2 regions of the Streptomyces sp. NPDC059499 genome follow, and region 1 is predicted to be linked to the other one. Evidence: riboswitches for the same ligand, from Rfam matches in the RefSeq annotation. Region 1 holds a riboswitch; the other holds the start of a gene.
What was found. Region 1 has a riboswitch for thiamine pyrophosphate ahead of thiC (phosphomethylpyrimidine synthase ThiC). Riboswitches for the same ligand answer to the same signal wherever they lie in the genome.

Region 1 (7,109 bases):
TTCTCCTCGGCGCCAAGAGGTTCGGCGACACCCCGGTGAACTCCGGTGCGGGTACGGCGACCTTCCAGGCGGCCTGGCTGCTCAACGGCGGCCAGAAGACCGACATGGAGCGGCTCCAGGACGTCCATCTGCAGTGGATGGCCCGCCTCGACGCGGTCGTCGAGGAGGACGGGCACCTGCTGATGCACTCCGACACGACGGCCTACCTCGACTACGGCACCACCATCGAGGACGTCAACGACACGGTGCACGCCATTCTCACGCGCAACGACGCCGATGAGTGCTGGGACCTCTTCCGCAAGCTCACCAAGCGGTTCGCCTTCCGCGACGAGGGCGGTTCGCAGGCCGTTCGCGAGCTGATGTCTACGTACGGCGGGCAGCGCGTCGTGCATGGTCACAGCCCCATCCCGTACCTGCTCGGCGAGGTCGGATCCGAGGACGGCGAAGACAGCGCCCGCCCCGTGGTGGACGGTCCGCACGTGTACGCGGACGGGCTTGCCATCGCCATGGATGGCGGAGTGACCATGGCCGGAAAGCTACTGGTTGTCCAACTTCCCCTGAATGACTGACGGCTGTCGGGGAAGACGCACCCACGACCTGACAACGCCGACGACTGGGCCTATTTCCGGAAACCCCCTGTCAACCCGTGCCGTGGTCGCTCTACCATCGGCGTATCAGTAGCAGGCTCTCCTCCGTTTCCGCCCGATTGCCCGGCCCAGGCGGTCGATCAGGCCCTACGGAGCATCGGGGGATGCACATGAAAAGCGCTCCGCACCTGCTGGCCGAGGACCGACCCGAGTACGAGCGGATCCTTGCCGACTCTCTGCGCCATGCTCACGAACGCCCGGATCTGGACGGTGTGGGGGACCGGCTCAACGCGGAACAGCTGCGGACGATGGCGCTGAACGCCACCGCTCTGATCACCGCAGCGGCCGCTACCGAGTACGAGCACTACGTGAAGGTCCGCGGCGAACTGCGCGGACCGGCCGATGCGTCGGCCCCGGAGACCGCCTTCGGGTCAGCCCTCGGACCGCCCCCTGACGAACCGGACGGGGCAGGTGCGGGAACCCTTGCTGTCATCGCCGCACTGGCCCCCGTGCTCGCCGGCTCCGCCGCCCTCATATTCCTGCTGGTCGGCTATCTCCTGAAGGCGGTCAGCCCGGCCCTGGCGTTCGGGGGCACCCTGGTCGCCGCCGGATGGTTCTTCGCGGCGGTCGCCGCCGCGGCCATCCTGGTCGCCGCGATCGGACTCCTCATCACCGCGCTGCGGAACGGAGCCACCGCGCTGCCGGCCATGGACGACGAGCAGGAGTTGCCCGAGGACGTGGCACGCGCCAGGGAGGCCTGGCGCCACGCACTGCTGGAGCGGGGCATCCTGCCCTTCCTGCGGGACGCCCTGGCCGACCCGACCGCGGGGCCGGCCTCACGGACCCCGCACCGCTCGGCGAACCGCATCCCGAAGATCGGCTACAGCAGACCGGACTTCTCCGGCCCGCAGGACGGCCCCTCGGCCGGACCGCGTCCGTCCTTCACCAGCCCCGACTTCACCAGTCCCGACTTCGGCGGGCCTGAACACCAGCCGGAGTGATCCGGCCCGAGTTCCCGTACGTCGGAGTGGTCCTGCCGGGCCCCGTTCCCCGGGAGTGGTCCTTCCGGGCCCGGACCTGAGTCGCCGTGCCGCGTTCCGGCACAGCAGAGGCCGGGTGCAGTTCGCTGCACCCGGCCTCTGCTGTGTTCAGTGTGCGGTGGTGCTCCGATCCGGTCGGAGCACCCGCCGGACTCAGACGCCCTGCGGAGCCAGCTTGGGGTTCGCGCCGTACTCGTTGGCCTCGTGCGTGCCCTCGGAGCACATGAAGACGAGCAGGATGATGCCGCCCACGAGCGGGACGAACGAGATCAGGAACCACCAGCCGGAACGGCCCGTGTCGTGCAGTCGGCGGACGACGACGGCGAGCGAGGGGATGATCACAGCGAGGATGTAGATGATGTACGGGATCTGCGTGTCGATGGCGGCACCGATACCGAGCAGGACTCCGGCGATGATCACGTTGAAGAGCGCGAACATCCAGTACTCCTTGCGGCGCGCACGACCGCTGAAGCCCGCGTAGTTCTTGAGGACGTTCAGGTACCAGCTCACTGTGTTTCCCTCCCCTGGCGCCCCCCGTCGGGGCGCACACTTTTTCGGCCAAGCACAGCGGAAGGTAAGGCACAGATAAGGAAGTGGTCAAGCCAGGGCATGCCCCTGCCGAAACGTACATAGACCTGCCACGTTTTCGTGTCCCTACCGTCTCCGAACTGCCCCTGGAATCAGGAGATCAGAGGATCCATCACGTGAAACCAGCCATTGTTCATACTCTTCGTGCCCAATGCGGACAATCTGATGAACAGCCAGGCGGCACCGTCCCGGGCACGTAACGCCCAGGACAGCGCCGCCTTTTCTGCGTCCCCGGTATCAGTCCGCCAGCGGCAGATACACCCTGTTGCCGCTCGCGGCGAACTCCTTGGACTTCTCCAGCATCCCCGCCTCGATCTCCTCCTCCGAGGCGGAGGGGAGCAGGTCGGGGGCGAACTGCTCCGTGATGCTCCTGCTGATCTTCATCGAACAGAACTTCGGACCGCACATCGAGCAGAAGTGCGCCGTCTTGGCCGGCTCGGCCGGCAGCGTCTCGTCGTGGAACTCCCGTGCCGTGTCCGGGTCGAGCGCCAGGTTGAACTGGTCCTCCCAGCGGAATTCGAACCGGGCGTCCGACAGCGCGTCGTCCCACTCCTGCGCCCCGGGGTGGCCCTTGGCGAGATCCGCAGCATGCGCGGCGATCTTGTACGTGATGACGCCGGTCTTCACGTCGTCCCTGTTCGGCAGCCCCAGGTGCTCCTTGGGCGTGACGTAGCAGAGCATCGCCGTCCCCCACCAGGCGATCATCGCCGCACCGATGCCCGAGGTGATGTGGTCGTACGCCGGGGCGACATCGGTGGTCAGCGGGCCGAGCGTGTAGAACGGCGCCTCCTCGCAGATCTCCTGCTGGAGGTCGATGTTCTCCTTGATCTTGTGCATCGGGACATGGCCCGGGCCCTCGATCATCGTCTGGACGCCGAACCGCTTGGCGACGGAGTTCAGTTCACCGAGCGTGCGCAGTTCGGCGAACTGCGCCTCGTCGTTGGCGTCGGCGATGGAGCCGGGGCGCAGTCCGTCACCGAGCGAGTAGGTCACGTCGTAGGCCGCGAGGATCTCGCAGAGCTCCTCGAAGTGCTCGTAGAGGAACGACTCCTTGTGGTGCGCGAGGCACCAGGCCGCCATGATCGAACCGCCGCGGGAGACGATGCCGGTCTTGCGGCGTGCCGTCAGCGGGACGTACGGGAGCCGGACACCGGCGTGCACCGTCATGTAGTCGACGCCCTGTTCGGCCTGCTCGATGACGGTGTCCTTGTACATCTCCCAGGTCAGCTCCTCGGCCCGGCCGTCCACCTTCTCCAGGGCCTGGTAGAGCGGAACGGTGCCGATCGGCACGGGGGAGTTGCGCAGGACCCACTCGCGCGTGGTGTGGATGTTGCGGCCGGTGGACAGGTCCATGACCGTGTCGGCACCCCACTTGGTCGCCCAGGTCATCTTGTCCACCTCCTCCTCGATGGACGAGGTGACCGCGGAGTTGCCGATGTTGGCGTTGACCTTCACCAGGAACCGCTTGCCGATGATCATCGGCTCGATCTCCGGGTGGTTGACGTTGGCCGGCAGCACGGCCCGCCCCGCCGCGATCTCCTCGCGCACCACCTCGGGCGCCACGTTCTCCCGGATCGCGACGTACTCCATCTCCGGAGTGATCTCGCCGCGGCGGGCGTAGGCGAGCTGTGTGACCGGCTGCCCGTCGCGGCTGCGGCGGGGCTGACGGGGACGGCCCGGGAAGACCGCGTCGAGGTTGCGCAGGCCGCCGCGCGGCGCGGTGTGCTTGAGCCCGTCGTCCTCGGGACGTGCGGGGCGGCCCGCGTACTCCTCGGTGTCGCCGCGGGCGATGATCCAGTTCTCCCGCAGGGGCGCGAGCCCCCGGCGGACATCGGTCTCGGTGGCGGGATCGGTGTACGGCCCCGACGTGTCGTAGAGCGTCACGTCCTTGCCGTTGGTGAGGTGCACCTGACGGACCGGCACCCGGAGGTCCGGGCGCGAGCCCTGGACGTACCCCTTGTGCCAGCCGATGGACTTCCCGGCCTCGCTGTTCGCCACATCCTGCGCATTCTGGGTGTTCTGCGCATTCTGCTTCGAGGCAGGCGTGCGTGCGTCCGCTGTGGTCATGAGACCTACTCCCTACGCCGGCATTACCCGGTAACAGGTTCGGCGGTCGGCGCAGCGTGTCCCGTACGGATATACGGAGGTCAGCGCCCTCTCAGCCCGGTGCTCCGAGCTCCCGCGTGTGCAAAGGTGCCTCCACGCTAGCCTCCCTCCTGGCGTGCTGGCCAGAGGGCCTCTCCCGTTCTTGGGATGATCGCCCGGTGACGTCCTCCCCGAGCGCCCCCGAACCGCACGGCCCCCGGTCCGGCAGCACGCAGAGCCATGCACCGGGCCACACCCACAGCCACGGCCCCGCCGCGCCCGTGTCCAAGCATCTGCGCAAGGTCATCGCCGCGGTGCTGATCCCGTTCGCCGCCGCGGTCCTGGTCGGGCTCGTGGCCTTCTGGCCGGGCGGCGCGCCCTCCCACGAGCGCACGGGGGTCGGTTTCGACCGGCAGACACAGCAGGGCAAGGTGGTGGAGGTCGCCAAGGTGGACTGCGCGGACGTGAACGCCTCGCAGGTGCCGCCGACCGGCGACACCTCGACACCCTCGGGGCGTGAGGCGGTCAACGAGCAGTCGGGGCTGTGCAAGAAGGCCACGGTCGAGGTGACGACCGGCAAGGACAAGGGCCGTACGTTCGTCGAGATCATCCAGCCCGACGCGACCAGGCAACTGAGGGAAGGCCAAGGGGTGGTGGTGGCGTACGCGCCCGACGCGCCCCGTGATCTGCAGTACTCGGTGACCGACGTGGCCCGTACGTTCCCGATGGCCCTGCTGGCCGGGATCTTCGCCCTCGCGGTGATCGTGGTGGGCAGGCTGCGCGGGCTGATGGCGCTGATCGCACTCGTGGTCTCGTTCGCCGTGCTGACGCTGTTCATCCTCCCGGCGATCCTGCAGGGTTCGAATCCGCTGGTCGTCGCGGTGATCGGGGCCAGCGCCATCATGCTGATCGCCCTGTACATGTGCCACGGGCTGACCGCGCGCACATCCGTGGCCGTCATCGGCACGCTCGTCTCGCTGCTGCTGATCGGGCTGCTGGGCTCGCTCTTCATCGGCTGGGCGAGCCTGAGCGGCAACACCGACGACAACACCGGCCTGATCCACGGGCTGTTCCCGGACATCGACATGAGCGGCCTGCTGCTGGCCGGTGTGATCATCGGTTCGCTCGGTGTGCTCGACGACGTGACCGTCACCCAGACGTCGGCGGTCTGGGAGCTGCACCAGGCAGATCCGACGATGGGCGTACGGCGGCTCTACCGGGCAGGCATCAGGATCGGGCGCGACCACATCGCCTCGGTCGTCAATACGCTGGTACTCGCTTACGCGGGCGCCGCGCTGCCCCTGCTGCTGCTCTTCTCGATCGCCCAGAGCAGCGTGGGAACGGTGGCCACCAGCGAACTGGTCGCGATGGAGATCGTCCGGACCCTGGTCGGATCGATCGGGCTGGTCGCCTCGGTGCCGGTGACGACGGTGCTCGCGGCCCTGGTGGTCTCCGCGGACCGCACGGGGCTCGACGCGGAAGCCGGAGCCCCTGCCCCCGTACGGACCGGGAAGGGCCGACGCCGCAAGGCGTGAGCGCCGGGCGTACGGGGCACCGGTGTTGTCTGTTCAGCGGGTGATCCCTGTTCAGCCGGCGTTCTGTTCCTTGGCGAGGATGCGGCCCAGCGCCTCTTCCAGGTTGCCGTCGAAGTCACCCAGCGTGTGCTCCTGTCCCAGTGGCACCAGCTTGTCCGTCCGGTCGAGAAATGCCACAAGAGGCGCCGTGCCGGCGCGGAAGAGCGCCCGATCCGTGCCGACCTGGAGCCGGATGTGTACGTCGGAGAGACCCTCGGGCTCGGTCGGGCCGATGTGCACATCGCCGTCGCCGCTCGGGTTGTTGAGACCGTCGAGCAGCAGCTCACGGCCGAAGGCCCAGGTGACGGGGGCGTCACCTGGCAGGTGGAAGGTCATCCGGATCGCGTACGGATCGCCCACTTCGTACCGGAGCTCCACCGGAATACGGAACGAAAGCTCCTCGGAGACGAGGAAGCTCATCATGACCTCTGCTTGAACCGACTCGCGCATCGTTCAACCCCGCAGTAGATGAATCTGGCCAGGAATGATCCCCCATGGCCCTATTGACGCCATCGTGGTGCACGCGATAGCAGATCACAAGGAGTGATTTTTCAGATACTGATAGAGAACACGAACGAGCGCAAGAGACTGGTCACTTCACAGCGTAGTTGTTCGACTGCGGGGAGCAACCGTTCCTCTTGGTCCAGGGGCAGTGAAATGGCCATGGCCGCCACGGCAGTTCCCACAGTGATCGGGATGGCCGCACAGACCGTTCCCAGCGCATATTCCTGCCGTTCAACGACGGGTTCCATGCGGTTCATCGATCTCATCCGGTCGAGAAACGCCGGACGATCCCTTACGGAGTAGCGCGTCAGCGGTTGCACTGGGTGACGGTCCAGATGATCCTCACGCGCCCTCTCGTCGAGCTGGCCCAACAGACACTGACCGAGAGCATGCGCATGGCCGGTCTCACGGAAGGCTGCCCACTCCTCGACGGCGGGAAAGTCGGGCGTATCAGCCACCGCGACGAGGTCGATCTCCCCGTCGCGGTAGACGGCGCAGTACACGGGTGCGCCGATGACATCGGCCCAGTGCGCGAGCGATTCGATGATCACACCGCGACGAGGTGCGGCCGCCCGGCCTCCGACGAGGCGTTCGGCAGCTGCACCGAACAGGAAGACGCCGTTCTCCCTGCGCAGGTAGCCCTCGTGGGTGAGGGTGCGCAAAAGGTGGTAGGCGGTGGGAAGGGGAAGCCCTGCTTCCCGCGCGAGCTGCTTCGCCGGCGCCCCTTCCCG
Region 2 (7,109 bases), on a different contig from region 1:
TGTGACAGGTGTCCAGGCAGATCCCCAGCTTGGGGTGGGAGTCCAGGGCCTCGAAGTACGGGCCGAAGTCCCAGGTCCGTGAACAGAGCGAGAAGCCCTGCCCGGCCGTCGACTCCAGCAGCAGGAACGGATCGTCGTCATGGGTCAGCTCGTCGAGCAGCGGCCTCATGTGCGTACGCACCTGGGCGAGGGCCTCGGACCGCGGCCGCCCGCCGGTCGCCGACCCCGTGTGCACCACCACGCCCAGGGCACCGATCTCCCTGGCCCGGCGCAGCGAGTGGCGCAGTGACTCGACGGACCTCTCCACGGTGGCCTCGGTGTGCGAGCCGAAGTTGATCAGATACGGGGCATGGACGTACGCGGGGATCGACTCTGCCGCGCACTCCGAGCGGAACAGCTCGTCCTGCGCCGGGTTTCCCGGCGGTGTCGCCCACCCGCGCGGATTGGCGACGAAGACCTGTACGGTCTCCGCCGCAAGCTCCCTCGCGTAGCCGAGGCCGACCTTCGCGAGGCCGCCCGCCACCGGGACGTGACCGCCTACTGGGTTGCGCATGTGTTCTAGAGACCCTTGGTCTTGATGGTGATCGTGGAGCCTTCCGGGGCCTGTTCGCCGCCGTCGACCGACTGACTCTCGATCGTGTCGCTGAAGGAGAGGAACGATCGGTCGACCTTGACCTCGAACCCCGCCTCCTCCAGTGTGCTCCTGGCCTCGTCCACGTCCTTCCCGGTGACATCCGGGACGTCGAGCATGCGCGGGCCCTTGGAGACCGTGAGCTCGACGGTGTCGCCCTCCGCGGCCTCCGCGTCGTCGCCGGGCGACTGGCGGGCGACGGTGCCCTCGGCCTCGGGGGAGTTGACCCGGTCGGGCAGCACCTCGGTTCTGAGACCCGCCTCCTCCAGCGCGGCTCTCGCGGCCTCGATGTCGAGCCCCGTGACGTCGGGGACGTCGACCGGGCTGCCCTTGCTGATGACCAGGGCGACCGCCGAGTCGGGGTGGCGATCGGTGCCGATGGCGGGATCCGTACGGATCACCTCGCCCCGTGCGATCTCCTCGCTGAACTCCCGGGTCACCATTCCCGGCACCAGGCCGACCTTCTTCAGCTCGCGCCGGGCATCGGCGAGCGCGATGCCCTCGACGTCGGGCACCTGCACGATCTCCGGCCCGCGCGAGATCACCAGCTTCACCGCGTCGTTGCCCCGGATCCGCTCGCCCGATCCGGGATCGGTGCTGATCACCCTGCCGCGATCCACCGTGTCGCTGTAGGAACGCTTCACGCCCCCCACGTCGAGACCGGCGTCCGCGAGCCGCTTCTCCGCCGCCGTCTGGGTCTGGCCCAGCAGCGAGGGGACCCGGGTGAACTGCCCCGAATTGATGTACCAGACACCCGCACCGGCCCCCAGGACCAGCAGCAGGGCGACGAGCGTCGCGAACATCCCGCGCCGGGATCCGGCGGCGAACGGCCGGCGGCCACCCGTCCGCGGCGGCAGCGGGGGCATCTCCAGGCGGCTGGTGTGGTGCGCGGTGCCCTGGCCGGCCGGGATGACCCGCGGGATCACGCTCGTACGGTCGTCGGCGGCGTCACGCGTCTCGGCGAGGGCCTGCGGAGGCAGCGCGTCCAGCTGCTCCTCGGTCAGACCGGCACGCACCTCGCGGGACCGGGCCAGCAGGGCCACCGCGTCATGGGGCCGTGCCTCGGGGTTGCGGGCGGTGGCGCCCGCCACCAGCTCGTCCAGCCCTGCCGCCAGACCCGGAACCGCCACGGACGGGGCCGGGACGTCCTCGTTGAGGTGCTGGTAGATGACCTGTGCGGCGGTCTCACCGGTGTGCGGCTTGCCGCCGGTCAGCATCTCGTACAGCACGACCCCGCAGGCGTACACATCGGTGCGGGTGTCGGCCGTGCCGTGCTCGATCTGCTCCGGGGCGAGGTACGAGACGGTGCCCAGGAGCGAGCCGGTGGTGTCCGTGACCGTGCCCACCGCCCGCACGAGACCGAAGTCGGCGACCTTCACCCGGCCGTCGTCCCCTATCAGGACGTTCTCCGGCTTCATGTCGCGGTGGACGAAGCCCGCCCGGTGAGCGGCACCGAGCGCGGCGAGGACCGGCTCCAGGATGTCCAGTGCGGCCCGCGGCTGCAGGGCGCCCCGCTCACGCAGGACATCGCGCAGGGTGCACCCCGCGACGTACTCCATCGCCAGGTACACGTACGCGCCCTGGGCACCCTGGTCGAAGACGGCCACCACATTGGGGTGCGCCAGCCGGGCCACGGACTTGGCCTCGCGGATGAAGCGCTCGACGAACGCGGCGTCGGTCGCAAGGGCCGGATGCATCACCTTGAGGGCGAGCACCCGGTCGAGCCGGGTGTCCACGGCCCGGTAGACCGTGGCCATGCCGCCGACGGCGATGCGCGCATCGATGCGGTAGCGGCCGTCGAGCAGCTGCCCGACGAGGGGGTCCTGGAGGGTCGTGTCCACGGGTCGAGTCTACGAGCCGCCACGGACACGGCGGACGGCCCGGGGCAGCCCGGGGACCGTTCTGAAGCCGAGCCGTGACAGGGACATGTATGTGTTGTGACCTGGGAGCAGCCGTGTGAGCAGGTCGGGCGGCCGTGTCAGAAGGCCGGGCGCTCCGGATCCAGCACCGCCCGGCCCTCGGCGGGCGAGGACGCCTCGGCGAAATGCCGCTTCGGGATCCGGCCGGCCCGGTACGCCAGGCGCCCGCCGTCCACCGCGTGCCGCATCGCCGCGGCCATCAGCTCCGGCTCCTGCGCCCGGGTCACCGCTGAGGCGAGCATCACAGCGGCGCACCCCAGCTCCATCGCCAGCGCCGCGTCCGAAGCGGTCCCCGCCCCCGCGTCGAGGATCACCGGAACCGCGGCCTGCTCGATGATCAGCTGGAAGTTGTGCGGGTTGCGGATGCCGAGCCCGGAGCCGATGGGGGAGCCGAGCGGCATGATCGCCGCGCACCCCACGTCCTGGAGCTTCCGGGCGAGGACCGGGTCGTCATTCGTGTACGGGAGGACGGTGAAGCCTTCGTCCGCCAGGGTCTCGGCGGCGTCCAGCAGCTCGATCGGATCGGGCAGCAGGGTCCGCTCGTCGGCCACGACCTCCAGCTTGATCCAGTCGGTGCCGAGGGCCTCCCTGGCCAGCCGGGCGGTCAGAACGGCCTCGCCCGCGGTGAAACAGCCGGCGGTGTTGGGCAGCACGCGGATGGAGAGCCGCTCCAGGACGGAGAGCACCGAGCCCTGCACGGTCGGATCGAGCCGGCGCATCGCGACGGTGGTCAGCTCGGTTCCCGAGGCGATCAGGGAGCGCTCCAGCACCTCGAGGCTGGGCGCACCGCCCGTCCCCATGATCAGCCGCGACGAGAAGGCGGTGGAGCCGAGCGTGAAGAGATCGTCCGACATGGTCAGCCTCCCTGGACCGCGGTGAGGACCTCGACGCGGTCACCCTCGCCGAGAGCGGTGGCGGACCACTGGCCGCGCGGCACGACGGCCTCGTTGACCGCGGCGGCGACACCGGAGTGCGCCGCGGTCAGGGTCGCGACCAGGGTGTCCAGCGCGGTACCGGCCGGGACGGTGCGGTGCTCCCCGTTGACGGACACGGACACGGACGGGAGCGCAGATGCGGAAGCGGCGGTGGGCAGGGGCTCAGTCATGCGGGCTGCTCCTGAGGTGCTGAAGTGAGGGCTCCGGGGGAGGGGGTCGGTGACGCGGACCCCCGGCCGGAGGACGCGAAGCGGCTCGGCGCGAAGGGGCGCGCCTCTGCGGGCAGTTCGCCGGTGGCCAGCACATGGCCCATCACGTCACCGGTGACGGGCGTCAGCAGAACCCCGTTGCGGTGGTGGCCGGTGGCGAGGTGCAGGCCGGGCAGTGCCGTCGGGCCCAGCAGCGGGGCGTTGTCCGGAGAGGCGGGACGCAGGCCCGCGCGGGTCTCGGTCAGCGGCAGTTCGGTGATGCCCGGTACCAGCTCGTGGGCGTCGCGCAGCAGTTCGTAGACCCCGCCCGCGGTGACCGTCGTGTCCCAGCCCATCTCCTCGCTGGTCGCACCCACGACCAGCTCGCCGTTGGCGCGCGGGACGAGGTAGACGTGACTGCCGCGGACCACGGCCCGTACGGTCCGGCTGAGGAAAGGGGCGTACGCGGGCGGCACGGCCAGACGCAGCACCTGCCCCTTGACCGGGCGGACCGGTGGCACGACCTCCTCGGGGACCCCGGCGAGTCTGCCGCTGAGACTGCCGGCGGACAGCACGACCTGGTCGGCGATCGGCTCCGTACCGTCCGCGAGGACCGCTCCGGCCGCCCGGCCGCCCGTCACACGGAGCCGCTCCGCCCGGGCCCGGTGGAAGACCACACCGGCCCGCTCGCACGCGGTGACCAGGGCCGAGGCCAGCCGACGGGGATCCACCTGGTGGTCGCCGTCCGCCCGCAGTCCGCCGCGCACGCCGGGCGCCAGCATCGGCTCCAGCCGGCGGCACTCGCGGCCGCTCAGCCACTCCGACTCCAGCCCCGAACGCTGCTGCAGGGCGTGCAGCTCCCGCAGATGGGCCCGGTCGTCGGAGTCCAGCGCGACCGCCAGCGTGCCGCAGGCACGGAAGCCGGTCTCCTGACCGCTCGCTTCCTCCAGCTCGGCCACGAACGCCGGATAGCGGGCGGCGGAGGCGACATTGAGGCCGAGCAGCGTCTGCTCGCCGTAGTGGAGTTCGGTGACGGCCGCGAGCATGCCGGCCGCGACCTGGGCGGCACCGCCGCCCGGTTCGGGATCGGCGACCGCGACGGACATGCCGCGCCCGGCCGCCCGCCAGGCGGTCACCAGGCCGATGATGCCGCCCCCGACGACCAGGACGTCGGATCCGTTCTCGGAGATGCGCATGGGCGTCCAGCCCCTCCCTTCGCCGGCATGACCCGGATCAGGTTCGTACGGTCGGAGGCCGGCCAGCCTCCCTCTCAGCCCGGTGCGTCCGGGCTCCCGCGAGTGCCTTACGTTGGCCACCCTAAACCCCGCCACCCGCAGCCAGTAAGGGAGCAGCCACCGTGGCCCGTTCACTCGACGGACTCGTCCTGTCGCCCGTCGCAGACCAGGCACCCGGCCAGGTCGGCACCCGCACACGCTTCACCTACCGGGAGCGGGAGGGACGGATCTGGGCCGAGTACGCGGGCGGTGACGTCGTCCGCGGACATCTCGTCGGCACCAGGGAGGGCGACACCCTGGACTTCCGTTATGTGCAGCTGAAGCAGGACGGGACGACCTCCGGCGGCCACTGCGTCTCGACCGTCACGGAACTCCCCGACGGCCGGGTGCGGCTGGACGAGCGGTGGGAGTGGGAGTCCCAGGAGGGCAGCGGGACGAGCGTGGTGGAGGAGCTCGCTACCTGACGAACCGTCAGATGACTAGGGTGGCCGGGTGAGCGAGCAGACGGAACAGCGGGAAACGGGACAGAGTCCACACCGGGTCGTGGTCGTCGGCGCCGGCATGGCGGGCGTGCAGACCGCCGTGGCCCTGCGCGAACAGGGCTTCGCCGGCCAGGTCACCCTGATCGGCGCGGAACCGCACCAGCCGTACGACAGGCCGCCCCTGTCGAAGGCGGTCCTGCTCGGCAAGGCCGAGGACTCCGCCTTCGACGTCGACTTCGAGGCGCTGGACATCACCCTGCGCCTCGGCCTCGACGTGAGCGGACTGCGCGCCGACGCGCACGAACTGGACACCTCCGAGGGCCCCGTCCCGTACGACGTGCTGGTTCTCGCCACCGGGGCCGAGCCCGTCGTCCTGCCCGGCTCCGAGGGCGTTCCCGGCGTCCATCTGCTGCGTACCGTCGACGATGCAGCACGGCTGCGGCCCGTCCTGGAGCGGCAGCACGACGTCGTGGTCGTGGGTGCCGGCTGGATCGGAGCCGAATTCGCCACCGCGGCCCGTGCCGCGGGCTGTGCGGTCACCGTCGTCGAAGCAGCGGAACGCCCCCTCGCGGGCACCCTGCCCGCCGACGTCGCCGCCCCGATGGCCCGCTGGTACGCCGAGAGCGGAGCCGAACTCCTCACCGGAGCCCGGGTGGCGCGTGTCGACCCCGGTGCCGTCCACCTGGCGGACGGACGGGTGGTCCCCGCCGGAGCGGTGATCGTGGGCATCGGCGCCCGACCCGCCACCGGCTGGCTGGAGGACTCCGGCATCGCGCTCGGCCCGGACGGTTCGATCACCGCCGACGGCTCGCTGCGCACCTCCCTGCCCGACGTCTACGCCGTGGGCGACTGCGCCTCCTTCCCCTCCGCCCGCTACGGCGAGCGGCTGCTCGTCCACCACTGGGACAACGCCCTCCAGGGGCCCCGGACGGTCGCGGCCGCCCTCGCGGACGGGCAGCCCCGGACGTACGACCCGGTGCCCTACTTCTGGTCCGAGCAGTTCGGCCGGTTCGTGCAGTACGCCGGTCACCATGCCGCCGCCGACACCATGCTGTGGCGCGGAGACCCGGCGGACCCCGCCTGGACGGTCTGCTGGCTGCGCGAGGGCGTCCTGGTCGCGGTGCTCGCCGTCAGCCGGCCGCGCGACCTCTCCCAGGCGCGCAAGCTCATCGAGGCCGGGGCGCGCATCGATCCGGTGCGTGCCGCGGACCCCTCCGTACAGCTGAAGGCGGCGGCGCTGTAGGACCCGGGTACCTCCTTACGGGCGGCCCGGCTACCGACTGTCGGTCCGGGATGGCAGGCTTGTCCCTGTGACCGAGATTGACGCAAAGACCGATGTTCTCGTCCCCGCCTGGCTCCACCTTCCCGACATCGCGGAAATGCTCGATGTCGAGGTGACGCGCGTACGGCAGCTGGTCAAGGAGGGCCAGCTCATCGCCGTACGGCGTGGTGAGAGGCGGACGCTCCAGGTGCCTGCCGCCTTCATCGACGGCAACAAGGTGGTCAAGGGCCTCGCAGGGACCCTGACGCTCCTGAGGGACGACGGCTACAGCGATGAAGAGATGCTGGAGTGGCTCTTCACCCCCGACCCGAGCCTGCCCGGCACGCCCGCGCAGGCACTGAGTGAGAATCGCGGTACGGAGGTGAAGCGCCGGGCCCAGGCGCTCGCCGTCTGACCGGACGACCGTATGCGGGGTGCGGGCCGTGCTTCACGGCCCG

Region 2: linked by a shared signal. The riboswitch ahead of thiO (glycine oxidase ThiO) and the one ahead of thiC (phosphomethylpyrimidine synthase ThiC) in region 1 are both predicted to bind thiamine pyrophosphate.

The regions. Positions count from the first base shown of each region.
Region 1 is NZ_JBHYTT010000002.1:540,541-547,649, reverse strand. Features, by position in the region: gene ACFW9O_RS07890 (metallophosphoesterase) at 1-569, shown strand, start outside; gene ACFW9O_RS07885 (hypothetical protein) at 752-1,588, shown strand; gene ACFW9O_RS07880 (DUF805 domain-containing protein) at 1,781-2,137, opposite strand; gene thiC (phosphomethylpyrimidine synthase ThiC) at 2,453-4,282, opposite strand; TPP riboswitch at 4,275-4,408, opposite strand; gene ACFW9O_RS07870 (YibE/F family protein) at 4,480-5,835, shown strand; gene ACFW9O_RS07865 (SsgA family sporulation/cell division regulator) at 5,887-6,324, opposite strand; gene ACFW9O_RS07860 (helix-turn-helix domain-containing protein) at 6,426-7,109, opposite strand, start outside.
Region 2 is NZ_JBHYTT010000006.1:36,082-43,190, reverse strand. Features, by position in the region: gene ACFW9O_RS16130 (deoxyribonuclease IV) at 1-553, opposite strand, end outside; gene pknB (Stk1 family PASTA domain-containing Ser/Thr kinase) at 559-2,472, opposite strand; gene ACFW9O_RS16120 (thiazole synthase) at 2,610-3,404, opposite strand; gene thiS (sulfur carrier protein ThiS) at 3,407-3,655, opposite strand; gene thiO (glycine oxidase ThiO) at 3,652-4,869, opposite strand; TPP riboswitch at 4,867-4,979, opposite strand; gene ACFW9O_RS16105 (hypothetical protein) at 5,031-5,372, shown strand; gene ACFW9O_RS16100 (NAD(P)/FAD-dependent oxidoreductase) at 5,470-6,633, shown strand; gene ACFW9O_RS16095 (Rv2175c family DNA-binding protein) at 6,701-7,066, shown strand.